Regions from separate parts of the Natranaerovirga pectinivora genome, predicted to be linked through region 1. Evidence: riboswitches for the same ligand, from Rfam matches in the RefSeq annotation. Region 1 holds a riboswitch; the other holds the start of a gene.
What was found. Region 1 has a riboswitch for cyclic di-GMP ahead of EDC18_RS08825 (HD-GYP domain-containing protein). Riboswitches for the same ligand answer to the same signal wherever they lie in the genome.
Positions count from the first base shown of each region.

Region 2: another riboswitch for cyclic di-GMP. It lies ahead of mfd (transcription-repair coupling factor); the one in region 1 lies ahead of EDC18_RS08825 (HD-GYP domain-containing protein).

Region 1 covers NZ_SMAL01000005.1:131,752-148,977, reverse strand. The annotation lists gene EDC18_RS08875 (putative glycoside hydrolase) at 1-619, shown strand, start outside; gene EDC18_RS08870 (hypothetical protein) at 841-1,227, shown strand; gene EDC18_RS08865 (hypothetical protein) at 1,252-2,184, shown strand; gene cdaA (diadenylate cyclase CdaA) at 2,493-3,377, shown strand; gene EDC18_RS08855 (CdaR family protein) at 3,358-4,623, shown strand; gene glmM (phosphoglucosamine mutase) at 4,886-6,235, shown strand; gene glmS (glutamine--fructose-6-phosphate transaminase (isomerizing)) at 6,259-8,091, shown strand; gene EDC18_RS08840 (ATP-binding protein) at 8,593-9,897, shown strand; gene EDC18_RS08835 (sodium/glutamate symporter) at 9,977-11,356, opposite strand; gene EDC18_RS08830 (ZIP family metal transporter) at 11,603-12,349, shown strand; cyclic di-GMP riboswitch class I at 12,520-12,603, shown strand; gene EDC18_RS08825 (HD-GYP domain-containing protein) at 12,845-13,879, shown strand; gene EDC18_RS08820 (hypothetical protein) at 13,990-14,403, opposite strand; gene EDC18_RS08815 (alpha/beta-type small acid-soluble spore protein) at 14,653-14,874, shown strand; gene tig (trigger factor) at 15,377-16,663, shown strand; gene clpP (ATP-dependent Clp endopeptidase proteolytic subunit ClpP) at 16,796-17,226, shown strand, end outside.
Region 2 covers NZ_SMAL01000009.1:7,229-24,454, forward strand. The annotation lists gene spoIIE (stage II sporulation protein E) at 1-2,094, opposite strand, end outside; tRNA gene EDC18_RS11520 (tRNA-Met) at 2,660-2,733, opposite strand; gene EDC18_RS11525 (FtsB family cell division protein) at 2,819-3,103, opposite strand; gene yabQ (spore cortex biosynthesis protein YabQ) at 3,128-3,616, opposite strand; gene yabP (sporulation protein YabP) at 3,629-3,913, opposite strand; gene EDC18_RS11540 (RNA-binding S4 domain-containing protein) at 3,994-4,233, opposite strand; gene hbs (non-specific DNA-binding protein Hbs) at 4,416-4,691, opposite strand; gene mazG (nucleoside triphosphate pyrophosphohydrolase) at 4,751-5,542, opposite strand; gene spoVT (stage V sporulation protein T) at 5,684-6,232, opposite strand; gene EDC18_RS14995 (putative PEP-binding protein) at 6,360-6,548, opposite strand; gene EDC18_RS15000 (putative PEP-binding protein) at 6,517-6,651, opposite strand; gene EDC18_RS11565 (peptidylprolyl isomerase) at 6,811-7,860, opposite strand; gene mfd (transcription-repair coupling factor) at 7,957-11,466, opposite strand; cyclic di-GMP riboswitch class I at 11,760-11,848, opposite strand; gene pth (aminoacyl-tRNA hydrolase) at 11,977-12,537, opposite strand; gene EDC18_RS11580 (ribose-phosphate diphosphokinase) at 12,618-13,583, opposite strand; gene glmU (bifunctional UDP-N-acetylglucosamine diphosphorylase/glucosamine-1-phosphate N-acetyltransferase GlmU) at 13,607-14,968, opposite strand; gene spoVG (septation regulator SpoVG) at 15,165-15,461, opposite strand; gene purR (pur operon repressor) at 15,710-16,519, opposite strand; gene murC (UDP-N-acetylmuramate--L-alanine ligase) at 16,799-17,226, shown strand, end outside.

The DNA.
Region 1 (17,226 bases):
AGCTGCAAAAGTTGGATTCAAAGAAATACAGTTTGATTATATTCGTTTTGAAGCAACTAGTACATTGCTTAATGCTGATTTAGGGTATGATTCAGAAGAGGTAAAGAGAACGGAAGTCATTGCAGAATTTTTAGACTATGCAAGAGAAGAACTAGAATCGTATAATGTAATTATATCTGCTGATGTATTTGGTATTGTATTTCATAGTCAAAGGGATGCCAATACATTAGGTCAAGATTATATTGAAATGAGCAAAAGATTAGATGTAATATCCCCTATGGTATACCCATCCCATTATGGTTTTGGAGGGTATTATGGAACGCCTAGAGATATTCATCCTGACTGGTTCCCATATGAAATTCTTTATGGATCGATGATGAATTCCAATCAAGTATTAGATACTATGGATGAAGGTGATCCAAGGCCCATTGTTCGTCCATGGCTACAAGCATTTACAGCAACTTATTTAAGAGCGCCTCATTTTAGAGTTTATAGAGGACCAGAATTAAGAGAGCAAATTCAAGGGGTATATGATGCTGGTTTGGAAGAGTGGTTACTTTGGAATGCAAGAAGTAACTATGATGCAGTTAGGGATGGACTACTACCTAATGGAAATTAACTCAACTTATGACTCTTACTTCCCAAGAGCCACAAGTTTCGTTGAAAGTTTAATCTCCAAATCCTTGCAAGCAAATTTGCAGATTACATTTTCATATTAACCTTGCAACATGCCTTCCGCTTTGCTTCAGGCACAAGGTTTCAATGAAAGTTTAATCTCCAAATCCTTGCAAGCAAGTTTGCAGATTAAACTTTCATATTAAATACTTCGAGGTGAAATATATGCTAAGTGAAGAAAAAATTAAGATAATGACTAAATTAGCAATATATGAGAAGAATATAGGCAAAGAAGATTTTCGTATTAATGATTATTTTAAACACGATTATATATTAATTAACAATATGAAAACTAGAATCGGCATAACAATTGCGCTTATGATGCTTTTTGGTGGGCATGCTGTATTAGAACTTTTTGTATTTGTTGAGGAAAGAACAAATATTGATTTTATTAAGTTAGGTATTACTTATGGGGTTTTATATTTGGTGTTAATACTTGTATATTCAGTATTATCTACTAGGATTTATTCTCAAAGATACAAAGAGGCTCAGGCTAGATTATCTGGATACAAAAAACTTATTGAGAAAATAAATAAAATAAAGGATGAGTAACAACTATTAGGAGGGACTTAGCAAATGCTAACTAAACTTTTGGAGATTAGGGAAATACTTATTATATATTTTAAAAGATTCGAGAAGCAAATACTTACATTTTTAAAATTTATATTAATTCTAATGATACTTACTAAAATGAATGAAGCTCTTGGATATGCAACAGTTTTAAATAGAGGATTAGTAAATATTGCATTAAGTATTGTATTAACGTTGTTACCAGGTAAGTGGGTAATATTTATATTGGGATTATTAGTGACAACTCACATTGCTTTTGCCTCTATAGAAGCAGCACTAATAGTAGGTGTTTTGCTAATTGCATTATACTTTATGTATATAAGTTTATTTCCTAAAATGGGGTATTTTATATTAGCGGTTCCTTTGTTGTTTTCTTCTAACTTAATATATGGAGTACCAATATTCGCTGGATTATTCTTTACACCAATTACCATTATTCCAATCACATTTGGAATAATAATGCATTATTTTGCATTATCCATAGACAGCATAATAAGATTGCATTCTGATGATTGGGTTGAGATGCCAAGTGTTATAATGGCTATGTACAAAGAAATTGTAAATACTGTTTTTTCAGATCGAGAGATGTTATTTACTATTATTGTTTTTGCTATAATTGTAGTAGCTACATATATTATAAGTAGACTTTCAATAAATTATGTTTGGTATATTACCATTGGGGCAGTATCATTATTAAATATAATACTATTCATAATTGGTAATTTAACACTAAACCTGAACTTAAGTGTAGGTGGAATCATTTGGAGAAGTATTTTAGCTGCTTTTATATTAGTTATAATACAATTCTTTAAATGTATAATTGACTACAATAGAACAGAAAAAATTCAGTATGAAGATGATGATTACTATTACTATGTAAAAGCTATTCCAAAGATAAAAATTTCAACACCTGAAAGAAAAATTAAAAGAATAAAATAAAAAATCTAAGCAATTATTAGGGAAATCATACGTGACTTAATAATTGCTTTTTCTACAAATTTTTCAAATAGTACAAAAGGACTAAAATTTATAAAAAGTATTAAGGTTTTTATTAAAATGTATTCTCATTTCTCAAAAAAATGGTATAATAAAATTATAATAATAAACATTAGTAAAAATGGAGTAGAAAAAAGCACTAAAGTAAAGATAAACTTTAAATTTATTATAGTTAGAATAAAATTTACATAGGATAATAAGAATAATAACTTATGTTTTTATAATATAGTTGCTAAATGAGGTGTATTTTATTGAATCAGTTTACTAGATTTTTAGACGGTGATAGGCTCTCAAGACTTTTTACCATACCAAAAGTTAATATGACTGATATAATTGAAATTATTATAATTTCATTTATTATTTATCATTTAATTAAATTAATAAAAGATACTAGAGCTTGGATGTTATTCAAAGGTATTATTGTTTTATTTCTTGTAGCAACTATAGCATCAGTTTTTAGACTTAATACCATACTTTGGATATTTGCAAATACCATTAATGTAGGGATTATAGCTATTTTGATTGTATTTCAACCAGAGCTGAGAAGAGCTTTAGAACAATTAGGGCAGAGGAATTTTCTAGCATCAATCGTTCAATTCGAAGATCAAAAAGACAAAGGTGAAAGATTTTCTAACTTTACAATAGATGAATTAATAAAAGCAGTTTATGAATTAGCAGGGACGAAAACAGGTGCTTTAATTGTAGTAGAACAAGATATTAAATTAACAGAATACGAAAGAACAGGCATCCCAGTTGACGCAGTTGTAACCAGCCAAATACTTATGAATATATTTGAGCATAATACACCTTTACATGATGGTGCTATTATTATAAGAAACAATAGAATTGTTGCCGCTACTTGTTATTTGCCTTTATCAGATAATATGAAACTAAGTAAAGAATTAGGTACTCGACATCGTGCTGCTTTGGGTATTAGTGAAGTGTCTGACTCAATAACAATTATTGTATCTGAAGAAACAGGAAAAGTTTCTATTTCTATTGGTGGTAACTTAATTAGAAATGTAAATGGAGAATATCTGAAAAATAAGCTACAATACATTCAAAAGAAATCCATAGATGTTAAGAAATTTAAGTTATGGAAGGGTAGACAGAAAAATGAAAAGAGTACTAACTAGAAATCTTATGTGGAAAATTGTATCAGTGGTTTTGGCAATTTTACTATGGTTAGTAGTAATTAATGTGGAAGACCCTTGGACAACAGATGAAATACGGGATATTACTGTTCAGTTAAGATTTGATGAATCTATAACTGCTAATAATAAAGCCTATGAAGTTATAAAAGGTGAAACCATTACAGTAAGGGTTGAAGGTAAAAGATCAGTAATAGATAACTTAAGACCTGAAGATATAAGAGCTGTAGCGGATATGAGAATGTTATCTATTACTAATAGTGTGCCTATAGAAGTGGAGGTTAATCGAACTAAGCCAGTTGAAGTTGTAAGATGGGAACCGCAAAATCTTTTGGTTAATGTGGAAGATATACGACCTATTCAGGCGGGTGTACAATATCAGATAATTGGAACACCAAATGCACCTTATGTTATTGGAAATGTAACAGTAGAACCGAATATTGTACAAATAACAGGACCTGAATCTCAAATCAATAGAATAAAATCCGTTGTTGTCCCTGTTGAAATTGATGCTAACAATGTAAGGGATATAATCTTAGATGCGACGCCTTACATACTAGATAGTCATGGAAATGAAGTCTCAAAAGTTACCCTAAACACAACTGTAAAAGTGACTGTTAATATTGACAAGGAAAGAACGGTGCCAATAAGAATGGAAACAGTTGGAGAACCGCCAGAAGGCTATGTTCTAACTGGGTTTAATTATAGTCCAACAAGTATAAGAATAGCTGGTAGAGAAGCTCAAGTAGATGCTATCAGTAGTATTGTAATACCACCAATAGATATAAGTGATTATACAGAAGACACAGAATTTACTATTAGTATTAAAGAATATTTACCTGAAAATATTAGATTACATGCTTCACCTGATGAGATAACGGTTAGAGTTGGAATTGAAAGCTCTATTGAAAAAGATATCTCTATTGATATTAATAACTTAGATGTTAAATCATTGCCAAGAGAATTAAGATTTAGATATTTAACACAAGAAAATATTAATATAAGAATTGCTGGAAGAGAATCTTTAGTAAGGACAATTACCAAAGAAAATATTATTACAAGGATTGATCTTAGAGATTTAGAGCCAGGGAGACATACCATACCTGTTGAAGTAGTACTTCCAAGGGGTGTGACTATAATTGGTCCAATGCCTATGGTGGACATTGAATTAGAAATAGAGAATGAAGAAGGTATTGGTGATGAGTCAATAAGAACAGATAATAATACCTAAATTAAAGCCTTATACACTTGTATAAGGCTTTAATTATGCATAAACAGAAATTTTTCAACTATATTACAAGCTACCAAAAGGTAGGCAATGGCATAAAATGATACTAGATACATACAAGTTCATAAGTTGTATATACCAATGCACAAAGTTGTATAGTTAAATGCATCCAATTGATTGAAAAACCTAATTTTGGGTGTTATAATCAATTTGTTTACATATAGAAAAAGGATGAATAAGATTAAAAAATTAGGATGGTGACATAATGGGGAGATTATTTGGAACTGATGGTGTACGTGGCATTGCAAACCAAGACCTTACTGTAGAGTTGGCTTTTAAGCTTGGTCAGGCAGGAGCATATGTACTTACAAAAGAAAAGAAGCATAAACCTACAATTATAGTTGGAAGGGATACTAGAATTTCAGGAGAAATGCTTACATCAGCTTTAATAGCAGGAATATGTTCTGTAGGAGCAGATGCAATATCCATAGGGGTAGTGCCAACGCCAGCTGTTGCCTACTTAACAAGACAATATAAAGCAGATGCAGGCGTTGTGATTTCAGCATCACATAATCCTGTTGAATATAATGGTATTAAATTTTTTAATGATAAAGGGTATAAGTTATCTGATGCTTTAGAAGAAGAGATAGAAGGCATTATACTTGATAATAAAGAGACCATAGAGCTTCCTACTGGTACAGGTGTAGGAAGAGTAAAACATAGAAGAGAAAGTATAGAAGACTATATAAACTATGTAAAAGGTTTAATTGATATAGATTTATCTGGAATAAAAGTAGCTATAGATTGTGCCAATGGGGCATCTTATGTTTCGGCACCAGAAACATTAACTCAATTAGGCGCAGAAGTATATATCATCCATAATGAACCAGATGGAAAAAACATTAATAAAAACTGTGGTTCTACCCATATGGAAGATTTGCAAAATTATGTGAAGCAATTAGGTGCAGATATTGGGATTGCCTTTGATGGAGATGCTGACCGATGTCTAGCAGTAGATGAAGAAGGTAAGATCATTGACGGTGATCAGATTATGGCTATTTGTGGGCTTCACATGAAAGAGCAAAAGAAGCTAAAGAAAGATACAATTGTTGCTACTGTTATGAGTAATATTGGTCTAGGTCTAATGGGTAAAGAAAATGGTATAAATATCGAACAAACAAAAGTTGGAGATAGATATGTTCTTGAAGAAATGGTAGAAAAAGGATATAACCTTGGTGGAGAACAATCAGGTCACATAATATGCTTGGATTACAATACAACAGGAGATGGTCTAATAGCAGCACTTCACTTATTAGAAGTGTTAAAAAGAAAAGGACAAAAAGCATCTGAGCTTGCTAAGGTAATGACTGTATTGCCTCAAGTATTGGTGAATGCAAAAGTAAATAGTAGTAAAATAAATGACTACATAAAAGATGAAGTTATTAAAAAAGCAATTGAAGGATTAGAAGAAAAATTCGCTGGAGAAGGAAGAGTATTGATTCGTCCTTCAGGAACGGAGCCTTTAGTTCGAGTAATGATTGAAGGCAAAGACAAAGACGTGTTACAAAAAGAGGCAGAAACATTAGCAAATTTAATAGAGTCAAGATTAAATTAGAAAATCAGAGGAGAGATAAGGATATGTGTGGTATTGTTGGTTATATAGGTAAGTCTCAAGCAGCACCTATATTAATAGATGGATTAAGTAAGTTAGAATATAGAGGGTATGATTCAGCTGGTGTATGTATTTATAATAACGCCCTTAATTTAATCAAATCAAAGGGAAGACTTAAGATATTAGAAGAAAAAGTAAATGAATCTACTATAAATGGTTGTATTGGAATTGGTCATACAAGATGGGCAACTCATGGTGCCCCATCTGATGAAAATGCACATCCTCATTATAATGAAGATGAAACCATTTCATTGGTTCATAATGGTATTATAGAGAATTACCTAAGATTAAAAGAAAGATTAGAAGGAGAAGGTTATACCTTCAAATCTGAAACAGATACAGAAGTTGCAGTTCAATTAATAGATTTTTATTATAAAAAATGCAATAATTTATTAGATGCTGTCATTAGTGCCATTGATGAAATAGAAGGATCATATGCATTTGCTATTTTAGCCGTAAATGAACCTGATAAAGTCATTGCCGTTAGAAAAGACAGTCCATTAATTATTGGATTAGGCAATGAAGAGAATTATATCGCATCGGATATTCCAGCTATATTAAAATACACGAGAGATATTTATTTGTTAGAAGATAAGGAAATTGCCATTGTTACAGAAGATGCTGTGACAATATTAAATATTGACAAAGAACCATTAGAAAGAGACATCTACCATGTAGACTGGGATATAGAAGCTGCAGAAAAAGGCGGCTATGATCACTTCATGTTAAAAGAGATTTTTGAACAACCAAGAGTTGTAAAAGATACGTTGCTTCCAAGATTGCCATTGGATCAAGATGAAATCTTATTAGATGGTATCAGTTTATCAAAAGAAGACATAGAAAAGATTAATCAAATATATATCGTAGCTTGTGGAACAGCTTCCTATACTGGATTAGTTGGAAAATATTTAGTAGAACGTATTTCTAGAATTCCTGTTATTTCTGAAATAGCATCTGAATTTAGATACCGTGATCCAATCTTAGATGAAAACACTTTAATGATTGTAGTATCACAATCAGGTGAAACAGCAGATACATTAGCAGCCCTTAGAATGGCTAAAAAATCTGGAGCTCATGTTATCGGTATAGTCAACGCAGTAGGTTCCACCATTGCTAGAGAAGCAGATGATGTATTATACACTTGGGCAGGACCAGAAATAGCAGTTGCTTCAACAAAAGCCTATTCGGCTCAATTATGTGCTATGTATCTAATCTCTATAAAAATTGCAATGGAGTTAGGTAAAATAAGTGTTGAGGAATTTAGAGAATTAAGAGATGAATTATATGCAATCCCTAAAAAGATTGAGACTATATTAGAGCAATCTGATAAAATAAAGGAACTGGCATACAAATATAAAGACTCTAAAAATGTATTTTACATTGGTCGTGGATTAGATTTTGCAGTATCAATGGAAGGTGCTCTAAAACTAAAAGAAATTGCGTATTTACACGCTGAGCCATATGCAGCAGGAGAATTAAAACATGGACCAATTGCTTTAATAGAAGATGGTTCCTTAGTAGTTGGGTTATTGGCTCAAGAAGAATTGTTCGATAAAACAGTTAGTAATATAAAAGAAGTAAAAGCAAGAGGTGCAAAAGTTTTGGCTATTGCATTAGAAGGGAATACAGAAATAGAAAAAACAGCAGATGAAGTAATCTATGTGCCAAGGACTCATTGGTATTTAACATCTATATTAGAAAACATTCCTCAACAAATATTCGCATATTACATCGCTGTAGGGTTAGGTCATGATGTAGATAAGCCAAGGAATTTAGCTAAATCTGTTACAGTAGAGTAAAAAAATAAAGATGTTAGTCAAAAGATGTAGCTTGGTTAAAATATTTAAAAGAAAATTGTCCAACTAAAAAATAAAAAATAATAAGCCCGTCCCCTATAGACACAAAATAGGGAGGCGGGTATTTTTAAAAGTTTTAATGCTAAAAATGTTTTCAAGAATTATAGACAATCTTAAATAGGATTCAACATTAGATTTAACATGTGTAATGCTCTTTTATATTCTGCTTTAGAAATCAGTTGAATAGCTCAAAGCTTAATTAAAGTATCCTATATAATAATAATTTTTTGTTGGTATATAGTACAAAGAATATGTGTATTAATGTGTATTCTTAAGATAACTAGAAAAAAATATACAATATGGTAATAAAAGTGTATAATATAAATAAAGGGATCAATAGAAATATGTATAATATATAGATGTATATAGGGCGATATGTTTAGGTTTTGTTAGTATAATGACAGTGAATATACATAATAAAACAACATAAGAGAGGGTGTTTATATGCAATTGATAAGAGGGTTAGAGCCTGAAATAAGTCCTATGGATAACTGGGAGAGTTTTAAAATGGCTGTAAATGAAAAAACAGCAATAAGAAATGTAACAGTAGAAGCTTGGAAAAGGTGTGAAATCAATAAAATTCATAAATGCAATATTAATTATGTGGTTTTATCAGATTTAGAATTAAAAAAAAAGCTTCTAGAATTTGATTATTTAATCAAAGCAGCAGATCCTTATATGAAATACTTATCAGGAAGTATACAAGAAATTCCACATACGGTTAGTTTAGCAGACAAAGATGGATGGCTTATTGGTCTTTATGGATCAGATGAAGAATTAAGCAAATATGGTGGTTTTAGTGTAGGTGTTAATTGGAGTGAGAAGTATATTGGTAATAATGGAATTGGGACTTGCCTGGAATTAAAAGAACCTGTTTATATACATGGAAAGGAACATTACGTGACAAAATACCAAGATTGGTCTTGTTTAGGTGTCCCTATTACTAATAATGGTGAAGTTATTGGTGCATTAGGTGTATCTGTAATGGCTGAATATGGTGATCCATCTAGAATGTTTATAGCAAAAGCTTGCGTTAACTCTATAGAAAAAGAAATTGGAACCTTAATAGAGAAAAATCAAGAAGAGCTAGAGTGGGAAAAAAGCATATTAAATATTTCTGATCTTATAGCAACGGTGGTACATGATTTAAGAAATCCAATAGCAATAATACGAAGTCTTGCTCAATTAGGGAGTTCTAGCAATAAAAGTACATATTATGAAAGAATAATTGACCAAGCCGATGATTTAAATAACACTGTAGACGGTCTATTAAATATATTTAAGCCACAAGAATTATCAAGATATAGTTTAAATAAAGTGATGGATAAAATCGTTAGAGGAATGGAAACTTTGTGTTTTGAAAAAAATATAAGGATGAATTTCTTTAACTTAGACGAAGAGAGAATTTTAAGCTTGCATAAAAATCAATTCAGTCGTGCTATTAGCAATTTAATTGATAATGCAATAAAAATGACACCTAATAATGGGAATATCGATATAAAAGTAACAGAACAAGGAAGTAATGTTTTGATTTCCATTAAAGATTCAGGTCCAGGGATACCAGATGATCTTCAGAAAAGTTTATTCCAATCATATGTCTATCGACGCAAAGGTGGTACAGGATTAGGTCTGTTTATTGTGTATCATGTTATTACTAAACTACATAGAGGAAGTATATGGTTTAATACTGAACTAGGAAAAGGAACAACTTTTTATATTAGTTTGCCAGTTGATGTAATAGTGGATTAATGAATCCATAGACCTAGCCTGTTATACGGATATAATAATAAAATGCCACTAGATGAATACTAGCGGCATTTTATTTTATTTATTTTTTGCCATACAGTTTAAAACCACATAAAATAGAAATGAGTGTAATAACTAAAGTAATTATAAAAACGGTCATAGGGCCAAATTGAAAAATGAGTGGAATTGATGCGGCTGTGAAAAGGCCTCCACCTACAAAAAGTTCAAAAAGAAGTTGTTTGTATCCAAAGCTTTCTAAGGCAGGGGTTTTATTATCTGGGTCAGTAACACGCATTAATAATAAACCAGTTGCCGTGACGCCCATAGATTGGCCGAAATCACCGATGCCTCGCTCAAACCAGTAATCAGGTATTAATTTTGGTGCTAGGTATATAAAAGCAAATAAAGTCCATAAAATACCACCTAGTGAAAGTATTAAAAAGGAATAAAAGTTTTCTCCTATTACCGTTAAAGAAAGAGTAGCTAAAGCACTAACAATAAGGATATCCAAAGCTAATCCTTGAATTCTATTAATAATGTCTCTATCAACTGTGCTGTACCGATCTGATTTTTCTAAGACCAACTGAATGATAATACCTCCAACCATTGCTAAGGGGAAAAGAGGTACATACTTTAATAAATAAACACCTGTCATAGTGCCCCAAGTGATATGTTCTATCCAAATTAACCCTTGTAATAAACCATAACCCATTAATACGGCTATACAAATATAGCCTAAGTGTAATGATAAAGGTTCTATGGATTCTGTTCTTGTACTTATAAAACCTGCAGGCTCTCTTGTATCCAATTCTATTAAGCCTTTCTTCTCTAGTGCGCTTCTATCTAGGGTTTTAATAACATTTGTTAATTTCTTTTTCCTAATGCCCCAATTAATTAAAGCAATTCCTATTAAAACGCCTCCTAATACGCCTACTGTTGCCAGTCCAATTGCTAAATCTGCACCTTCGGCAAAGCCTACTTCATCAAAGGTGTCTCTTAGTCCTGCAGCAGTGCCGTGGCCACCAACGAATCCAATTTCAATCAATGCACCTGCCATTGGGTTTGTTCCAAATATAGGTGAGAGTATGAATATTGATAACAGTAAGCCAATGGCATATTGTCCAAAAGAAATAATATATCCTAAAATTACTTGTGGACCTGCTAGTTCCCAGACGCTTTTTATATTTGGAATTTTTTTGCCTATAAAAAGAGCAGCAAAAACAATATTAATCATAAGTCCAGGCAAAAAGCTCCAAGTATCTAAAACAAAATCAGGAAATACATTTACGCCAATTAGCTTGCCAAAAATTTCTGGTCCTAAAAATAATGCAATTAACCCTGCTACTAAAGAACTTGGTAAAAATAAGTCTTGTAGTAAAGGCGTTCCTATTCTAATCCATTTACCTATAACAAGAAATAAGCCTAATAAAAGCAGGCTAAAACCTATTGAATCTGCAGTCATATGAAAACCTCCTTGTGAATTATTGATTTAAACAAACTATTTAATTATAGTCTATACTAAAAAAAGAATATTTACAAATAATGTGTTATAGTACGTAAAATTAACTATTAAAATCAACAACTAGAAGCAGGACTAATTGACAATTTTTATTTAATGATATCAATTCTTTTGAGGGAAAAATTATTACATATTATATGGTTTTGTGTTATAATAATAGTAGAAAATATATATAAAAGGAGGGCATTTATGGAAAGTTTAATTTATAGTTTTTTTGCTGGAATTTCAACATCTTTAGGTGTTATTTTGTTAATTATTTTTGGCAAGCCAAATGAAAAAGTACTCTCAATACTATTAGGTTTTGCTGGAGGAATAATGCTTGCAATTTCCCTATTTGAGCTTATGCCTGAATCTGTTGAACTTGGATCTATGTCCACAGCTGTTATTGGATTTTTGTTAGGAGCTGGAATGATGTTCCTATTAGATAAAGTTGTACCTCACTCACATTTATCAGAGCCTGATGATCTTGTAGTGGAGAATGGAGAAAACTTTAAGCCAAAGATTAACCCTATGTTAAGAACTGGCTACTTAATACTTTTTGGAATTGCATTGCATAATCTCCCAGAAGGATTAGCCATAGGTGCAGGTTTGGAGTCAAGTCAAGAGTTGGGAATATTTATCGCAATTGCCATAGCTTTACATAATATTCCAGAGGGATTGGCAATGGCAGGACCTTTAAAAGCAGGTGGTTTAACATCAGGTAAAATATTTATATTTACCTTAATTGCAGGATTAATGACTCCTGTTGGTACAGCCATCGGTCTTGTGTTTTTTAGTATTTCACCTCTTTTTGTTGGAGGTTCTCTTGCATTTGCAGCTGGAGCTATGGTTTATATTGTAAATGATGAACTAATCCCTCAGGCCAATGCAATGAATAGTCATTTAGGTAATATAGGAATTCTTGCTGGGTTGGTATTAGGATTTGTACTTTTGTAAATAAGTTTTTAGAACATGGTGGGTTAATTCAGCACCATGTTTTTTTGTTTTTATACAATTTATAATAATTAGAAAAGACACATAAATGTATTGAGATATGACAGTTAATATGTTATTATAAGAAAAGTATAGTGTTATGGTCTTAAAAAAACAATGCAATTGAATAAAATGAGTGATAAAGGCAAAACCATTGAAAAATGGTGACGCAAAGCTACGAGTCTAAGTCGTTATGATAGGATAGTCGGGTTACCTTGTTAGTTATATTTACAATTACTAATACATAATAGGTAACCTTAGGGTTGCTTTTTTTTTGTAGGAAAATTTTCTAATTGCTATAAAGTAAAAAGTTCATTAAATGGGGTACATTTCTAAGAAAGTTAGAAAAAGCTTAATGGGCAAGAAAATAGGTGACTTCAGATAAGCAATTAATTTTGTAGTGACCAAGTCACTTTGTTTTTAAAAAGCATGAGTTATATGTCGGTCAGGAGTGGAAATATGAAAAAATACATACATGTTAAAGAAAGTAAAGATGGAGATATCATTGCTGAGGATTTAATGGTAAATGGTTGTACCATACCCCTTGTTATGAAAGACAGTATATTAAATGAATATATGAGAAATAAGATTATAATCAATAATATAGATAGAATATGTGTGCTAGATAAAAAAAACGATGAAGAAACCAAAGATAGTACCATTGTTGAAAATTACAATGATAGTATAGCAGTTATAAAACATAATTTTGCCAATATTGCAAAAGGACAAAAAATGGAATTAGATGATATACTTAAGGTATCTAACTTTATATTTAACAATTCAGAATGTATCTATAAACTAATACATTCTATGAATATTATTAAGAGAGTTGATGAATATACATATAGTCATTCAGTAAATGTAGCTATGTATTCAATGTTAATTGGAAAATGGATTGGTTTAGAAGAAAGAGAAATCAAATTAATTATAAAAGCTGGTTTGCTACACGATATTGGTAAAATAAAGATTCCATTGACTATATTAAATAAAAAAGAAAGCCTAACAGATGAGGAATACAAAAGAATTAAAAAACATGTAAGTTTAGGGTATAGCATTTGCAATGAATATGACTGGTTAGATGATGAAGTTGGCAAAGCGGTTTTATTGCATCATGAAAGGCAAGATGGTAGCGGATATCCTTTAGGATTAAGTGGAGAAAATATTAGTCTTTATGCTAAAATAGTTGCCATTGCGGATGTTTATGATGCCATTACATCTGAGAGAATATATAAAAAAAGACAAACACCTTTCGAAACCTTTCAAGAAATTTTAAGTTTTGGTTATAGCAAGTTTGATGTGAATATAATGAACAGGTTTTTATATAATATAGCTACCATTTATGTAGGAGAAAAAGTAAAAATGAACAATGGGGATATAGGTGAAATAGTGTTTATACCTCCAGATAATATTATGTATCCAATAGTAAAAGTAAGAGATAGGTATTATGATTTGAAACATAAAGAAAATAATTATAGCATTAGTGAACTCCTGTAAGCTGATAAAAATTACACCACACAAAAACACCGAAATCTTCTATTGCGGTGTTTTTGTGTGGTATAGAGTTGTGATGTATATGTAAGTTATATCCTATATAGTATAGATGATTAACATTCTATATATATATATGAAAAAAGAGTATTTAAGTTTTTTGGTGTAATAGATTGTAAGTTTGATTCAACCATAGCCTTTTCAATAATTTGCTGAGGTATTTGATATATGTAAGCAATATTCTTAGGTGTATATTGATTTAGTAATCCAGTTTCTAATTGCCTCTTAAAGTATTTGCAGATCTCACTACTCCCTTCTTTCATAACAATAAAAAAAGAACTTTTATTAACGTTTTTAATTTCATAACGATCTAGTATTTCTTCAACTTCTGTAATACTAATATCCAGCAGTTCTGATAGGATATCTAGAGAAATGGTATTGCCTTTGTCTTCCTCTGTTTTGAAAAATAGATCAATTTTTTCAAGAGTGGGGGAAATATTGTTTTTATAATAATCTAAAAAAGTATCCAATTTTATACCTCCTAATCAATGTGATACTCTCTATATTATAACGGATAACATAGGATAAATCATATGCAATAAATGGGTATCTATTTTAGAGGATAATAATATTATTATAAAAGGAATATAAATTGGTTTTTAGAAGATAATTAAATTGGGAGTCAATAATATATAAAAAATGATGGATTTAATTACCAGTTAAAAAGATTAATATTTAAAAAAAATCTGCTCATAATAATATCACGGAGGTGAAAGACAATGACAAACAACAATAGTAGTTCAAACAGAAGTGTAGTACCACAAGCGAAAGAAGCATTAAACAAATTTAAATACGAAGTAGCTTCTGAGTTAGGTGTTAACTTAAAACAAGGTTATAATGGTGATTTAACATCTGCCCAAGCTGGTTCAATTGGTGGAGAAATGGTTAAAAGAATGATAGCAAGTCAAGAACAAGCTATGTCAGGCCAACAACCACAATAACTCAAGAATAGATGAAAAAGGGAAGTGTACATAGAAACACTTCTTTTTTTCTGTCTAAAAGGCAAGGGTGATTTTAAACTTTATTTGGGATTTTATTAGTCTTATTTATTCTATCCTAAAATAAGTATTATTAATAGATAGTAATATTACTGTAATACATATTTAAACAAAATCATAAGTTGTTATTATAATTTGTTAATAATTGGTTAGTATAATGAGAGAGTAAAGTTATACCCTGTGAAAATATTTCCAAATCCTTGCAAGCAAGTTTTCATATTACCTCAACTTATGCCTCTTACTAACGTAATAGACATAATCTTCGGTGAAAATGTAATTTCCAAATCCTTGCAAGCAAGTTTTCAAATTACATTTTCAAAAAAATATGGAAATAATAATTATCATATGGTATAATATACTAATGTTTAAAAGGGGTAATAGATGAATTGGGTAGTAGTGACCCTTTATAGCTACATATAAATGTCTTTAAGGAGGAACAAAAGGAATGAATTCAAAAGTTGAAAATTTAGAAAAAAGCATGGTAAAGTTAACGATTGAGGTTGATGCAAATCGTTTTGAAGAAGGTTTAAATGAAGCATTTAAAAAAAATAAAAGCAAAATGGCAGTTCCAGGTTTTAGAAAAGGTAAAGTACCTCGTGCCCTTATTGAAAAAACATATGGCTCAGGTGTTTTTTATGAAGATGCTGCAAACTATTTAATACCAGACGCTTATGATAAAGCTATTGCAGAAAGTGGTTTAGATATTGTTTCAAGACCAGAAATAGATGTAGTACAAATTGAAAAAGGAAAACCTTTTATTTTTACTGCTACTGTGGCTGTTAAGCCAGAAGTAGAACTTGGTGAGTACAAAGGTCTCGAAGTAGAAAAAGAAGAAATCGATATACAAGATGAAGCAATTACAGAAGAAATTGAAAAAGTAAGAGAGCAAAATTCAAGATTAATCTCTATTACTGATCGTCCAGTTAAAGTGAATGATCAAGTTGTTATTAATTTTGAAGGTTTTGTAGATGGGGTACCTTTTGAAGGTGGAAAAGCTGAAGATTATCCATTAGTAATAGGTTCACATAGCTTTATTGATACTTTCGAAGACCAATTAGTTGGTAAAAACATTGGTGATGATATCGAAGTAAATGTTACATTCCCAGAAAGCTATCAAAAAGAAGAATTACAAGGTAAACCAGCTATGTTCAAAGTTCAAATAAATGAAATCAAAGAAAAAGAACTTCCAGTAGTAGATGATGAGTTTGCTAAGGATGTATCTGAATTTGATACATTAAATGAATACAAAGAAGATATAAAGGCAAAACTTAAAGAGCAAAAAGAAAACGAAGCAAAAATTAAAAAACAAGAAGCAGTTATAACAAAAGTAATTGAAAACTCAAACATGGAAGTACCTGAGCCAATGGTAGAGATGCAAGTTGAGCAAATGATTCAAGATTTCGAGCAAAGATTGAGATATCAAGGTTTAGAGTTAGACCAATATTTACAAATGGTTGGACAAAACAGAGTATCTTTTGGGGCTCAATTTAGAACAGAGGCTGAAAAAAGAGTAAAAACTCGTCTTGTATTAGAAGCTGTTGCTAAAGTTGAAAACATTCAAATTTCTGATGAAGAAGTAACGAATGAAATTGGAAAAATGGCTGAAATGTACAAAATGGAAGTAGACAAATTAAAAGAAATGATAACAGGCCATGAAGTTGAACATATGAAAGAAGATATGGCGGTACAAAAAGCACTTGACCTCATTGTAGAAGCATCTAAGGAAGTATAAGAGTTTAATGTGAAAGTATAATTTGCAAACTTGCTAGTAAGGCTTTAGAAATCATGCTTTCAACGAAGCTTGTGTCTCTTGAGAAAGAGACATAGGCTGAGTAAATAAATTTATTTAAAAGGAGGTTTTTATATGAGTTTAGTACCTGTTGTTGTTGAACAAACAAGTCGTGGTGAAAGATCATATGACATATACTCAAGACTATTAAAAGAAAGAATTATTTTCTTAGGAGAAGAAGTAAATGATGTTACGGCAAGTTTAGTAGTAGCTCAATTATTATTCTTAGAAGCAGAAGATCCAGATAAAGACATCCATCTATATATCAATAGTCCAGGAGGGTCTATTACTTCTGGTATGGCTATATATGATACAATGCAATATATTAAGCCTGATGTATCAACAATCTGTATTGGAATGGCTGCAAGTATGGGTGCATTCTTATTAGCAGGTGGTAAAAAAGGAAAAAGATTTGCATTACCAAATGCAGAGATAATGATTCATCAACCTTTAGGAGGCACTAGAGGTCAAGCGACGGATATAAAAATTCATGCCGATAGAATCAT
Region 2 (17,226 bases), on a different contig from region 1:
TATGATTTCTACACTGTCTTTTCGCTTTATAAAAGTTGGACCTGCGCCGATTTTTATAAATTCACATATACCTGTATGCAAATCTACAACACTCATATCTAATGTTGAAAAGGAATGTTCATTTGATTTTAACACAAGGACTGAGTTAATCATTTTAATTGCTGTTTTTTTATCAAATCCCGCTTCCATAAATTGCTCTAAAAGTTCTATTACTGCTTCGCTTTCTCTACAAGCCTTTAAGCCTGTTCCCATTCCGTCTGATAAAGACAATATGGTTTGTCCATTTTGAAGTTCTAAGAAAGAAAAGTTATCTCCTGAAACCTTTTCCCCTTCTTTTGTTGCTCTTGCCAATCCTTGTATGGTTCTAAACAGCTTTTCTTCATTAAATTTTAAGGTTACATACTCTTTATCTACTGTGTATTTACTGCTTTCGTCCAGTCTCATTTTCTTTTTCATCACTTTGCTTACTACAGGCAAAAATTCTTTTGACCCAATGGCTTGATTACTAGATCTTAATGTTATATAAACCTCTTTTTTATTCTGCTTTTCCACAACAATTATACTTTTTATGATTACTGGATATTTTTTTAATTCTATTTCTAAATCTTTTTCTAACCTTTTCTCACTATTTATATTGGCATATAATTCTTCTGCAAAATTATCAATAATATTGGATACCCCAATTAATTGTTCTGAAACCAATTCTCTACTTTCTATGATTCTATTATGCCAAGATAAATTGATTTTAAATAATTCAAATAGTCTATTGGTTGTTATTATAAATTCATCTAATTTTATACATTTATTGTAAAAATCATCAGGTATATCATTTTTTTGTATTCTACCTTTTTTTTCAGCAGCACCTAGAATACTAAAGGCTGCTTTGTAAGTGTCATAAAATTCTTTTTGCCAACATAGAGAACACATACTACAATTTTTGCACACTTTTTCAGCTACCTCATCAAAAATTTGATTAACTTCTTGTTGTGTTAGACCAGATCTTTTATCTGAAATGGAAGTAAATGTTTCAGCTAATTTTTGAAAAGACTCTGAAAAGATATTTAATCTTTCTTTTATTAAACTTTGAAATCTATTTTTATAATATTCATTGCTAATGATGACCTTTTCTTTTTCTGCACCTATTCTTGTGATCCATTGCTTTGGCATAAACAAAAATATAGCTATACTAATTATTAATGCTCTTGTTATATCATAACCTAACAATTCAGGTGTATAGTAATATCCTAGGAGTATTGTTCCTAATGTTAATCCAATAGCGCTACCTATTCTACCCACTTCTCTAAACAATCCTGATAATAATCCAATGATTCCTAAAGCACCTACCATTAAAGGAGACATCAAACCTATAGTAACCAAAACTGTTCCAATTAACAAACCAACAACAGCACCTATTCCAACACCAAAAGAGTAGGCAAAATATAATATACTTGAGAATATAGCAATCTCTGTAACAGAGTAATTTAATATTTCTATATTCATTAATCCTATAATAATTGTAGTTACCAATATTCCAAAACTAATTATTTGCTCGTTGGTTAATGGCATCTTTCTTTCATTACTTAACATATAGGATACACTTTTAAAATATATAAGTCCAAATGTTATAACTATAATACTTTCTAATATAGCAAGGGTGGTAAAATACCCTAAATTACCTTGTAAAAAAACAAAGGCATAATTAATAACAAATGTACTAACCGCAGATACACATGTACTAACAATTAAAGTAACCTTTTTACCTCTTACCTCCAAGTAGGTGTTAAAAGTGATCATTAGCATAATGATAAGAAAGTATTTTACAAAGTCCAATATAGGCAATATGGTTGCAAATCCAATTACCGTACTAAGAAAAATCCACATACGACTTGATTTGTCTAAGTACACCACTGAATAATAGGCTATTGCAATGGGATTTAATTGATAGAAAGATATTCTGCTTAATACAAACCCTACTAAACTCACAAGTATTCTTTTAAAGTGCACCTTCAGTAATTTTCTCCATAAGCCATCATCAATACTTTTACTTTTTGGGTCAAGCTTTTTTTCTAATACAACTTCTTCTAAATGTTGCATCGTATACCTCCTCATTATATATATTTATTTAATACAAATATTTTTTACTCAGACAAGTCAGTATTATATATGAGGTCAATAAAAATCTTTGTCAAAAGTTGAATATTTTTCTAATAAATTTTAGACATATTTTTTTCCTTTAGATTCATAAATGAATTATAGATGACTTGATTTTAAAAGTTAATCTACAATAATAAGTGTTTATAAAATTAAATTGGTTTACATATAACCACAATATCTATATTGAATTTTTTTATCAACCACAATATATTCATTAACAATTAATGATTAAGTGTTTATATTTTGTTTTTAAGTATGTAATTTTACATTTCTGCATTTTAGTATTTTTTTGGCTAATAAAATAGAAACTTTTTTTATTTGTTAAATTACATTAAGGGTAAAGATAAGTTAGCAAATTTACTTCCAAGGATTTAATACTAGGCTTTTAACGCCCTTTATTGTATATATATGTTATTCCCTATTTTTTCCAATTCAAACATAGAAATTACTTTTTATGTTTTTACGCAACAAAAAACCCTAGAACTATGTTCTAGGGTTTTTGCAATAGCGGAGGACGGAGTCGAACCGCCGACACTACGGGTATGAACCGTATGCTCTAGCCAACTGAGCTACTCCGCCATTTTGTCTGACGAATAGTTATTATACACACTATTTTAAAGCTTGTCAACCTTTTGATGTAAGTGGTGTTGCTGATTATAGTTTGTTACTTTTGGGGCACTATCAATAACTCATTCTCTTTAATAAGCCCAAACATTTCCCTTGCTACTTCTTCTATGTAATCTGTCTTATTCATATATTCTTGTCTTTCTTTAATAAGTTCTTGTCTTTCTTGTTCACTTTCAATAATATTAAGCAATCTAGTCTCTTGGTTTTTTAGTTCTTTGTTTTCTTCATAAAGAGTTGATATTTTTATAACAATTACTGTTATCAGTACAAATAATATTACTATTATAGGCGCCGTACCTCTAGGTATTATTTTCCTTTTCATTTTATCATCCCTTTTATCTTTGGTTTATATCTTTCTTATGACCATTTTAACGGTTTTCTTTATTTTTTTCAATTGTTTTAGAATAAACTTGTATAGTTTTCTAAAAATAGAGTATACTCCTTTGAATCTTTTTAAAATAAATTTAATAACAAACACAAAAGGCTTTAGAATCAACATAATCACTTTTTTAATCATATCTATTATACTATTTATACTTTTAGATACTCCATTTACAATGTAATGGCTTGCTATTGCAAAATACAGAACCAATCCAATAAGAACACCAATAATAACATATCCTCTAATCACTCCATTATTTTGCCTAAATAGGATTACAAAAAGAAAAACGCTACTAATAATCCAAAACAAACCATCTTCTATGTTTATTAGGAAGTTAGAATGCGCTACAACCCTCCTAAAAATCCGTATAATATCATAGAATACGCCTATAGCTATGCCACTTGCTATAGTTATCATGAAGAGTTGACCTTGTACTGTTATAAACTCGCTCAATACTCTTCACCTCTATCTAAATAGTCTCCCTAGTAATGATCCTCCTGATTTGCCATAACCACTTTGATTACTGTACATAATACTTTCAATTTCTCCGTCAATATCAACTTCACCTTTTTCAACACTCAACCTATTAACATGTAGGTCTAATCCTTTAATAGATAACATTCCTAATTCTGTTTCTAACACAATCTCATCTGCATCAAATGATAATACATCAATAACACCTGTGATTATACCCGTGTTTCTATTGCTTAATGTTATCTTATGTCCTTGTTTTATGGTCTTATCTTCCATAAAAAAACCTCCTTATAATTCATATGTTTATTCATATTTCATTATATTAGAGGTTGTATCTATTTATTCTATCTTCTTGTTTAAAGAATTTTATATAATTCCTTTGCTTCGTCTTTTTTTGAAGTATCTTGAATATTAATCACTTCAACTTTTGTTGTTCTGGTTCCAAACTGTATCTCAATAATATCTCCTTCTTTTACTGTAAGAGATGGTTTTCCTATATTCCCATTCACTAGTACACGACCTGCAGAACAAGCTTCGTTTGAAACTGTTCTTCTTTTTATCAATCTAGTTACTTTTAGATATTTATCTAATCTCAATATATCCACATCCTTTTTAAAATCAATTATTGAGAGATTATTTTTTTCAAAAAAAACCTACACATCAATGTGTAGATTTTATATTTTCATTTCATTTAACTTACACTTCAGTGGGCTTAAAGCCCACTGAAGTAAGAAAAAGTACTTTATTCTTTACGACTATGTACTTCTTCTATGGTTAATTAACCATTTATTGTATCTTTTAAAGCTTTACCAGCTTTGAATCTAGGAGCTTTTGATGCAGGAATTTGCATTGGCTCTCCAGTTTGAGGGTTTCTACCTTCTCTAGCAGATCTCTCTGCTACATCAAATGTACCAAAACCAACTAATTGAACCTTTCCCCCATTAGCTAGTTCTTCACTTACTACATCAACAAAAGCTTTTAATACTTTTTCTGAGTCTTTTTTGCTCAATTCTGTTCTTGCTGCAATCGCAGTTACTAAATCAGATTTGTTCATAAAACTCCTCCTCTTTTATAAGTATAATTTTTTCATATATAAACAATCGCTTTAAACGATTATTTTACCTTTTTCCATAATGCATTCATTTCTTCTAAATTCATAGTTGAAAGTGTCTTGCCCTCTTTAAGAGCCAGATTTTCAACTCCCTCAAATCTATTTATAAACTTTTCTATGGCATTTGTCAAGGAAAATTCTGCATTTAACCTAAAAAATCTTGATAGATTGACCATTGAGAACAATAAATCTCCAAACTCTTCATCTATTTCCTTCTTTTTTCCCATTGAAACAGCTTCTTTAAACTCACTTAATTCTTCATCTACCTTACCCATAACATCCTCTATATTATCAAAGTCAAACCCCACTTTTTTGGCCTTTTTTTGCACCTTGTAGGCTCGCACTAAGGCAGGTAACGCTTTAGGGATGTTTCTTATTTCTTCAGTAGTTGTATCAGATTTTTTTTCTATTTTTTTAATATGGTCCCAACGGTCCATAACTTCTTCAGTTGTTTCCAATTGATCTTCGCCAAAAATATGAGGATGTCTTCTAATCATTTTTTCAGAAATTTTATGAATCACTTCTTCAATAGTAAAATGATTTTCTTCTGATGCTATTTGAGAATGCATCATTACTTGCAAAAATAAATCCCCTAATTCTTCACTTAGATTCTCTACATCATTATTATTAATGGCATCTATTACTTCATAACTTTCTTCTAATAGATTTTCTCTTAAGGAGTCATGGGTTTGCTCTCTATCCCAAGGACAGCCTTCTTTACTTCTTAATATCTCTATTATTTTTCTAAAGTCATTAAACGAGTATTTCTTTTTTTCTACCAGAGTCTTTTTCATTTATATTTCACCTTCTTGGTTTTTAATATATCATACTTTTATAAGATAAAAAATAGTTAATTTTTCATATTTCGACATTTTTAAATTTTTATAATATAGCAAAAAAACCGCCCTTAAAAAGGCGATTTTTTATACTTTATACTATTGCTCCATTTGTTTGCCTAAAAACCCAGCTGCAGAGAATGCTAACTTTTGTTCCGTTTCTCCCATTTTAACTTTTGGGTCTTTATTTAGTAATATAACAGCTCCTATAGCATCTCCTTCAGATATTATAGGTGTAATAACTTCAGACGTATATTCATCAAAGTCATCATCTGTAATATTTACAAATTTCTTATCATCTTTAGTTGCCATTACGGTCTCTCTCTCAGATATCACATGTTCCAATTCTTTACTAATATGCTTTTGAAATAATTCCTTTTTTCCTCCTCCAGAAACAGCAATTACCTGATCTTTATCTGAAATACATATTATATGACCAGTTGTTTGAGCTAAGGATTCTGCATATTGTTTTGCAAATGCACCTAACTCTCCTATAGGTGAGTATTTTTTTAAAATTATTTCTCCGTCTTTGTCTGTGAATATTTCTAAAGGATCACCTTCTCTAATTCTTAATGTTCTTCTTATTTCTTTAGGTATTACCACTCTTCCTAAATCATCAATTCTTCTTACAATACCTGTTGCTTTCAAGTTCCTTCCTCCTTTTGAGAAAAAAGTCTTTGCTGTCATGAATTAGTATGCTAATTTTTTCTTTTATTATTCAGCAAATATAAAAGTATTTTTTTTAACCTTAATCCCTTTCTTTTATGTGTCGCTTCTAAATTTTCTCCATAGAAAATATCATAGGATACATTATTTTGATTGGACCATAATTTGATGCTCTTAGTATAGCTCTTAATTGTGTCTTAAATACATCTTTTTGATCTAAACACAGTCGAATAGCACGATAACCTAGGAAAGAGTTCATTTCTTCGTCAAAACATAATAGGATAAATGATAATTTCATTCCCACCTTTTTCTGCTATTTTTCTATATATTTTATATTGTTCTTCTTCTGTGGGAAAATTATTACTCTGCATATAAATAAATTCTGTTCTAGGTAAACGGATTTGTTAAAAGTCTTTGTATACAATAGATATATGGATGGTTACTGTTAAAATTTTGTGACTAGGGGTGCTTATTGTTTTATCAGTAAATTAATGTGGTAAATGTTTTAGACAATAAAAAAGACATATATAATTTTTTTATATACGTCTTTTCATATTTTTTTATTTTCCTACAGTTATATTGCTCCATATATCTTCATTTATTAAAATATTATATTCTTTTTTCCATTCTTCATATTGTTTATTAAAGGCTTCATTTTTTTGCATCTGAATATTATTTTTAGTTAGGATTTCTTCTAGTTCTTTGATTTGTTCTTCAAAAAATTCAACTGCTTCTTGAGATGGTTTGATTATCTCTTCAAGTTTAATGATATGATAGCCATAAGGTGTTGCTACAATATCACTGATTTCACCAGGTTTTAGATTAAATACTGCTTCTTCAAAGGCTTCCATCATCTCACCCTTTAAAAAAGTGTATTCACCCTTGTTCTGAATGGACTCCGTATCCTGAGAATAGGATAGAACTAAGCTTTCAAATTTTTCTCCTAATCTAACTTTTTCTAATACTTCCAATGCTTTTTCATAGGCTTCTTCTTGAATTTCTAATGCTAAAGGCTCTAAATTATTGTTCCCTGATATTTCATGGGTTTTAAGTAATATATGTTTTACTCTATATTGCTCTAATGAGAAACTTGAAAAATATTTATAGTTTTCATCTTCTAATAAGTATTGTGCTATCCTTTTTTCATCAGGCTCAAAGTCTTTTGTTAAATCATTATACACTCTATTAACAAGAAGATTTTCTTTGAATACTTCTTTTACAAGACTTTCATCACCACTACCCTCTTCATAATATTCCTTTAGATATTCCAAGACAAATCTATCAATATCTTTCATTTCTTCTTCTGACAGTGATATCCCTAGTTCCCTTGCTTTATCATTTACTATTTTGATTCGAACAACATTTTCAATGGCTCTTTGTTTTGCCACTTCTTCTGCAGTCATACCATCAAAATTCGTTTCCCAAATATCTTGTCCGCCAATGGCTTCAAACTCTTGTTCAATTTCGTTCAAGTATAATAGTACTTCATCAAGCAAAACTTTTTCTTCATCTATGGTTATAACATATTGTTTGTTCGTTGTATTGGTTGAACATCCAGATATAATAATCATGGTAACGAATGCTATTATATAAACAATTTTTTTGTTCACCTGCATCCTCCTATTCTATTAAGTTTATTCTACCTCTTGCTCTTGGCAAAAGGGACTTAATTCTTTTACCTTAATTATTATTATAAAGAAGTTTAACTAATCCTTCAAATCTTTTATGTCGTGTAATACATTCTTAATCTGTCTGAAAAATTCATTTTTATTGTTTATATCTACTTTATAGGTAAAGAATGGTGCATCCTTTATTGAAAACTTTAATTTGTTATTGTATTTCTCAATTAACCCAGGTATTTTTATTGGATTTATCTTAGTCTCTTGTCTTACTTGTAACTTAATATAATCTTGTCTTTGCTCTACTGATATAATATCTGCTGAATGGGCTAATGCTTTAATTAATGCTATTTCTAACAAGTTAGAAACGGTTTTAGGGATATCTCCATATCTATCTTCTATTTCTTCCTGTATTTCAAAATAATCCTCTTCATTTTCAATAGCTGCTATCCTCTTATATATATCTAGTTTTTGTATTTCATTTTCAATATAGCTTTGAGGAATATAGGCATTGACATTCATTTCTATTGTTGTGTCAAAAGAATCTTCTTGATCATGGTTTTTCATAGTTTTTATAGCTTGTTCTAGGAGCTTACAGTACATATCATAACCTACTGCTTCCATATGACCATGTTGCTCAGATCCTAATAGGTTTCCTGCTCCTCTAATTTCTAAATCTCTCATTGCAATTTTAAATCCTGATCCAAATTCAGTAAATTCTCTAATGGCTTGCAGTCTTTTCTCAGCTGTTTCATTTAGCATTTTATTTTTCTTATAACATAAATAGGCATAGGCAACTCTATTGGATCTACCTACTCTTCCCCTTAATTGATACAACTGAGATAGTCCCATTTGGTCTGAATCGTGTATTATTATAGTGTTTACATTGGATATATCTAACCCAGTTTCAATTATTGTTGTAGAAACCAATACATCGATTTCGCCATTAATAAAGTCAAACATTATTTGCTCTAATTCTCTTTCATTCATTTGACCATGAGCAAAAGCCACTTGAGCTTCTGGTACCATTTTACTTATACGATCAGCAATTTCATCAATATCTTTTACACGATTGTAAACATAGTAAACCTGACCTTCTCTAGCAAGCTCTCTATGAATGGCTTCTCGTATCATTTCTTCATTGTATTCAAGTACATAAGTTTGTATTGGCAATCGCTCTTCTGGCGGCTCTTCTAACACACTCATATCTCTTATACCTATAAGACTCATATGCAATGTTCTTGGAATTGGCGTAGCCGTTAATGTCAATACATCAACATGTTCTTTCATTTGCTTCATCTTTTCTTTGTGCTTAACTCCAAATCTCTGCTCTTCATCAACAATTAATAAACCAAGGTCTTTGAATACTACATCCTTTGATATTATTCTATGGGTGCCTATTACAATATCAACTAATCCCTTCCGTAGTCCCTCTGTTGTTTGTTTTTGCTCCTTAGCACTTCTAAAACGGGATAACATTTCTACTTTAATAGGAAAATTCTTCATTCTTTGTACAAAATTATTATAATGTTGTTGGGCCAATATGGTTGTAGGGACTAAATACGCCACTTGTTTACCATCTTGGACAGCTTTAAATGCAGCTCTTATAGCTACTTCAGTTTTACCATATCCTACATCCCCACAAATAAGCCTATCCATTATTTTTTGACTTTCCATATCTTTTTTAGTATCTCTTATTGCATACAATTGATCTTCCGTTTCTTCAAAAGGAAACATTTCCTCAAACTCTTTTTGCCATAGAGTATCCTTAGAGTAAACATACCCTTTTTCTTCTTGGCGCTTTGCATACAACCCAATTAGATCCTTAGCCAAATCTTCAACTGCTTTTCTTACCTTTGTTTTGGTTTTAACCCATTCACTAGAGCCTAATTTATTTAATTTTGGTTTTCTGCCTTCAGCACCAATATATTTCTGAATTAAGTCCAGTTGGTTTGTAGAGACATATAAATTCCCATTATCTCTATAACTTATTTTTATATAATCTTTTGAAATACCTTCAACTTCTATTTTCTCAATGCCTTGGAATATACCAAGACCGTGATTTTCATGTACTACATAATTGCCTACAGATAAATCAGTGAATTTCTGTATTTTATTTCCCTTATATTGCTTCTTTCGTTTTTTCTCCTTTTTCTTAGAGAATACATCTGTTTCTGAAATAATGGCATAGCGAATTAATGGATATTCAAACCCTTTGTGAAGGTTACCATATCCTACGACTATATTTCCTTCAATAATTTCAGATGAAAAGTCCCTGTTATAACTGGCTCTTATGTCTCTTTCTTGCAAATCTTTAACCAATCGTTCAGCTCTTGTTTTTGAACCAGCCAATAATGCTACTTTATATTTTTTATCTTGATAAGCCTTTAAATCTTTTATTAACATCTCAAAGCTATTGTTATATGGATTAATAGACTTGACTTCTAAATTATAATGTTCTTTAATATTGATTTCTTTAATGCTCTGTGTTAGTGTACTTAAGACTATTAATGTTTTATCTTTAAGCTTATTAATAATATCTTCAAATGAATGAAGCAATTCAAGTTGTGAAGGCAATAAATACCCTTTTTCATATCTCCCCATCATACTTAATTGAAATTCCTTACTTGCAACTTCATACTTCTCTTTAACCCGTTTTGGCTCATCTATAAAATATATTGTTTCATCTTTCTGGAAGTAATCGATAATAGATGATGTTTCCTCATAAAAGAATTTAATATAACTTTCCACACCACTATAAGTTTTTAGATTTTCAAGTTTGTCATTAATCTCTGAAATGGTTTCTTTGATTTTTTCTATTTCTTCTCTTTTATCACTTTTCTTAAAGAAGTTTACCATTTCTTCTTTTTCTTTTTCTAACTTTATCAATGCATTCTTAATATTATTTTCCTTTAATACCACTTCTGTACCTGGATAAACCTTAATACTATCTATTTTTTCAATGGACCTTTGGGTTTTAATATCCATTGTACGTATAGAATCTATCTCATCATCCCATAATTCAATTCTATAGGCATTTTCTTCTGTTATTGGATAGATGTCAATGATGCCTCCACGTATTGAAAATTGACCCTTAGTCTCTACTAATTCAACTCTCTCATATCCTCTTAATACGAAATCTTCTTTTGTTTTTTCTATATTTAATATTTCACCAACTTGAAAGGTTAAGATACTTTCTTTTATGGTATCTAATGTTACCAAATGCTCTAATGCCCCATCAATAGTCATAATGATTGTTGCTTCTTCTTTTTCTATAAGCCCTTTTAATACTTCTATTCTCTGAGCAACTATATAATTGTTGTGAATATCTGCACTATAAAATATTAAGTCTTTAGCTGGGTATAAATATATGTTTTTATGAAAAAATTTCATGTCTTCATATATTTCTTTTGCCCTTAACTCATTATACGTAATAATAACTTTATTTTTTCTATATTCTCCTAATCCATAGACAACGTGGGTTTTTTGAGAGTCTATACACCCTGTGATATGGACAGGTAATTTCTTATTCTCTATATCTTTTTTTATTAAGTTAAATTCTTCTAGTTCTTTAAAAGGTTGCAACAATGTATTCATTTTATATCACTTCCTAATTTATTTCATGACAATTGGACTTTTATGGTTAAGTTAAATTCTAACAAAAACCTGAAAAGCCTATATATAGTATTATATACTATATGGATAAATATTTATAATTAAATTTTATAATATTATTTTATTAATGGATTTTTGGAGATGGGCATAAAAAAAGCTCCTTGGTTGAGAGAGGGGGGTACCAAGGAGCACGGGGCCATTTTAAGTCTTTTCAAATTAGTAATATTAAAAAACCAGCCTAAATTTTGTCAATTTAGCCTAGCACAAAAGTCTTCTTCGGCGGCTAGGCTGCCATTAATACCAATGTACAAAAGGCCCTATAGCTTTGCGTCCCTACCTTTCGATAGGTTTGCTATTATCGACAAAATATCTTATTTTCTTACAAATTAATACTAACATGATTTTTTGATTATTGCAATATATCATTGTTTTAAAGTCATTAGTACTTTAGAACTATGTGTTGTGAGAATTTTAAATAAATTTGTCTTTGATTTATGTGTTATATTTATTCATAACACTCTCTATGCCTTCTTCAATAAAGCACTCTATGGCATCACTAGATTTTTTTATAGTTTCTATTACTATATCCATCTCTTCTTTTCCGAAACGCCCTAATACATAATCTGCTAAATCCCAACCTGGTGGTTTTTCTCCTACACCAACTTTTATTCTAGGAAATTCTTGAGTGCCTAAATGTAAAATAGTGTTCTTAATACCATTATGCCCACCTGCACTACCTTTTTTTCTTATTCTTATTCTTCCTAAGTCAAGACTGGTATCATCATAAACAATTAATAAGTTTTCTATTTTAATTTTATGGAATTCCATTATTGCCCGTATACTTTCTCCACTTCTATTCATATAAGTTTGTGGTTGTGCTAGTATAACTTTTTGTCCTTTTACATGTCCCGATCCAATAATGGCTTTATGTTTGTTTTGATTTAATTTAATATTATTCTCATAGGCAAATCTTTCTATTACTTCAAAGCCAATATTATGTCTTGTAGCGGCATATTGTAACCCTGGATTGCCTAATCCAACGATTAGATACATATTTTCACGCCCTTAATAAAGTTTTCAAATTCAAAATAAAGCAGGAAAGTCAAGTACAACACCTTCCTACTTTATATATATTATCTAAATAATTCTGACATTGATTTGTTATAATGTATTCTGCTAATTGAGTTGGCAAATATTGATGCAACAGATAAAATTTTAATCTTATCTATTTGCTTTTCTTTAGAAAGAGGGATTGTGTCTAAAACCAATAGTTCTTCAATTGCTGAGTCTTGTATTCTTTCAATTGCAGGACCTGATAAAACAGGATGTGTACAGCAAGCAAAAACTGCTTTTGCACCTTTCTCCTTTAATGCATTGGCTGCATTACAGATTGTACCCGCCGTATCAATCATATCATCGATTAATATAACATTTTGACCTTCAATGTTCCCAATAATATTCATTATTTCAGATACATTTGCTTTTGGTCTTCTTTTATCTATGATTGCAATAGGTATATCTAATTTTTCAGCAAAAGCTCTTGTTCTTGTTACACTTCCAACATCTGGTGATACAACAGTTAAATTATCTAGTTGACCAGCAAATTTTTCTGAGTAGTATTTTACAATTAATGGATTGCCTAACATATGATCAACAGGAATACTAAAGAACCCTTGTATCTGAGCACAATGTAAGTCCATAGATAATACACGATCTACGCCTGCTGTTTGTAATAAATCAGCAACTAATCTAGCACTAATTGGATCTCTTGCTCTAGCTTTTCTATCTTGTCTTGCGTACCCATAGTAAGGTATAACTGCTGTTATTCTTCCCGCAGATGCTCTTTTTAATGCATCAATCATAATGAGTAACTCCATTAAGTTATCATTAACTGGACCACTTGTGGACTGAATAACAAATACATCTACACCACGAACAATTTCATTAATTTTTACAAATGTTTCTCCGTCGCTAAATTTTCCTACTTCTGATGATGCTACTTCTAAGCCTAATTCTGCAGCGATCACCTTTGCTAAGTCTTTGTTAGCATTTCCTGCGAATATTTTTATCTTTTCGTTACTCATTGAAGCGTTTGTCATTAGAAATCCTCCTGATTTATTTCTTATCTATTTTTTTTAACCCAATCCTTTTTATTCTCTTGGGGCACTCTTGATATCCCTAATGAGTAGGGTGGAATCTCTTTGTTAATGGTTGATCCAGCTGCAATAAACGCATTGTTTCTAATTCTTACTGGTGAAATGAGATTTGTATTGCATCCTATAAATACATTGTCCTCAATAATTGTTTGATGCTTTTTTTTGCCATCATGATTAACAGTAATTGTTCCACAACCAAAGTTTACATTCTTACCAACTAGAGCATCACCTATATATGTTAAATGAGATGCTTTAGTCCCGTCACCTATTGTTGAATTTTTAATTTCAACAAAATCACCTATTTTTACATTATTACCTAATTTTGAATTTGGTCTTAAGTATGCAAAAGGTCCAATAGAAGTGTTATTACCTACTTCACTATCTATTATTACCGTTTGTTCAATTGTACAACCATCACTAATAATAGAGTTGCTTATTCGAGTATTTAATCCAATGGTACAGTCCTCACCAATAGTAGTCTTACCTTCTATAATGGTATTTGGATAAATAATTGTATCTCTTTTAATTTTAACATCTTTACTTATATATGTAGCATTAGGATCTACTATTGTTACACCTTGTTCCATCCAGTATTCATTTATTCTAAGTTGCATAATTTTTTGAGCCTCTGCTAATTGAACTCTTGAATTAACACCTAATATTTCAGAACTTAAGTCTGTACTCATTCCATCTACTTTATAGCCTTTTTCGATGGCTGCTTTTAACGTATCTGGTAAATAGTACTCTCCTTGTGCATTATCATTTGTTAGTGTGTCTAGTGTTTCATAAAGCACCTTAGAGTTATATATATACATTCCTGAATTGATTTCATTTACTTTTCTTTCATCTTCAGTAGCATCTTTTTCCTCTACGCTTTTTACAAATGCACCATTTGAATCCCTAATGATTCTACCATATCCTTTAGGATTGTCAACCTTTGTCGTTAATACTGTTATAGAATTTTTATTATTATCATGCTTTTCAATTAAATCTTTTAGTGTATTTCCAGTAATTAAAGGTGTATCACCGAAAAGAATAAAAGTTTTGCCAGTTTTTCCAATAAATTCTTTAGCTTGCATAACTGCATGCCCTGTACCTAGTTGTTCTTTTTGAATAACAAATTCAACATTATTATTGATTTTTTCTTTTACTAATTCACTCTTATGCCCAATTACAACACAAACTTCTTCAGCACCCGCTTCAACAGCTGCTTCTATGGCATATTCTAGTAACGTCTTATCCATAATTTTATGTAAAACTTTTGGCAACTTAGATTGCATTCTCGTCCCTTGACCTGCAGCAAGTATTACAGCTTTTAACTTTTCCAATTTATAAACACCTTCCTTTATATAGTTCAATAAATATTTTACAATACATATATAATATATGCAATAAATAACACCCTATTGCATTGGAAAAATCAACACTTTTCATTCTTTTGATCCTAATTTTTCACTTTGTAGGGAATAAAAGTGTTCTATGAAATGAAAAAAGGCACTTTCCTAAGAAAGTGCCTATGTATTATTAAATAAAAGATACAGCTATTTCGTCCTCTGTCTCATCTGTTAATAATACTGTTTCATATTTTTCTAGTACACATTTTTGAATTTTTTCTCTTGTTTCAGAATTAATTGGATGAGCTATGTCTCTAAACTCTCCATCTAAAGCTTTTCTACTTGGCATTGCTATGAATAAACCTTTTTCGCCTTCAATAACTTTAATATCATGAACAACGAATTCATTATCAAATGTCACTGAAACAACTGCTTTCATTTTACCTTCTTTGTTGACTTTGCGTACTCTTACATCTGTTATTTCCATGTGTTAACCCCTTTCTGTAACTTTGTTAGTATCCTGAGAAGTAATTAGGATCTCCCCTGGAGGTTCGATTATATTTTCACAAAATAATTATAGTATACTTATTATTAAAATTCAATGGTTTTTTGAATAAAAAATTATATTTTAGCGCATACTTAAGGGGTTTTTAGATAACTTTTTATCTTTTTCGACAAATTATTTTGTTTTTAAGTTTATTTCTTCTTTAACAGTACTTTAGAACTACATTTTTTTTACTTTTTAGGGTAGACTTTTATTTCTTTTTCTTCTTCGTATACATTTTCTAACTCAACAAGGTAGTAAAAATCATCTACTAATTTTTCTTCTGGCCATTTTGTTGTCATTACTACTGCAACACCAACTACTTCCGCTTCAAACTCGTCCATTAAATCGATAACACCCCTTGCTGTTCCTCCAGCTTTCATAAAATCATCAACGAACAATATTTTAGATCCTTTAGGGATAGCTCTTTTTGCCAATGACATAGTCTTAATGGTCTTAGATGATCCTGTAATATAATTCATTTGTATGGTTGTGCCTTCAGTGAGTTTTGCTGATTTTCTAATAACTACCATTGGTTTGTTCAGAACTCTTGCTGTCATTAATGCTAATGGAATACCTTTTGTCTCAATAGTAACAACATAGTCAATTTCTTTATCAAAAAAAGGATTTGCTAAAGCTTTTCCAATTTTATGGGCCAAACTTGGGTCATAAAAAATATCGTTCATGTATACATAACCACCTGGAATAATCCTACTTTCCTCTTTTAGCCTCAAGCACAACTCTTTAGCTAAGTCATTAACTTGTTCTTCAGACATACTAGGTTTGTAAATTATGCCTCCTGACGCTCCCGCAAAAGATTCAATTTTCCCTAAATTATATTGTTTAAATAATTCAGCAATTACATCTATATCCTCACTTAAAGTGGATTTTGCGCAATTAAACTGTTCCGTAAAGAAATTTAATGTGTACAAAGTATTTGGATTCTCAGTTAATATTTTTGTAATAACACCAATTCTCATATTCTTGCTTACTTTTCCCATTCATATACCCTTTCCTTTCAATCCAGCTGATTATAAAAATGAATTATCTTCTCATTTTTCCTTTTAATTATTATACATCAATTACACGAATATTTTAAGTAGTTTTTTTCAAAAACATTCGGTATTTTTCTTTTTCTTTAATTTTTTTTCTTTAACAGGTATAATATCAATATAGAATTGTAATTTTTTGCATATACTTTTAATTAAGGTATAAAATTATTTTAGATAGAGTATTTGGGAAAAAAATTAGCTTTCAAAAAATATAGGGAGTGTTAATGAATGACTGAAATAACTTTTAATAATCCAAAAAAAATATTTTTTATTGGTATTGGCGGTATTAGTATGAGCGGACTAGCTGAAATTCTTCATTACAATGATTTTGAAATAAGTGGCTCCGATATGAAATCATCTGCCATAACAGAACGCCTTGAAAATCTAGGCATACAAGTATTTATTGGTCATAAGTCTAGCAATATTTCAGATAAATATGATCTTGTGGTACATACAGCTGCAGTAAAGGAAGATAATCCTGAATTTCAAGAAGCTCAAAAATTAAATATTCCATTGGTAGATAGAGCAGAGCTATTAGGGCAAATTATGAATAACTATAAATACTCTATTGCTGTTTCTGGTACACATGGCAAAACAACAACCACTTCAATGTTATCTCATATATTATTGGAAGGTAAAAAAGACCCTACAATATC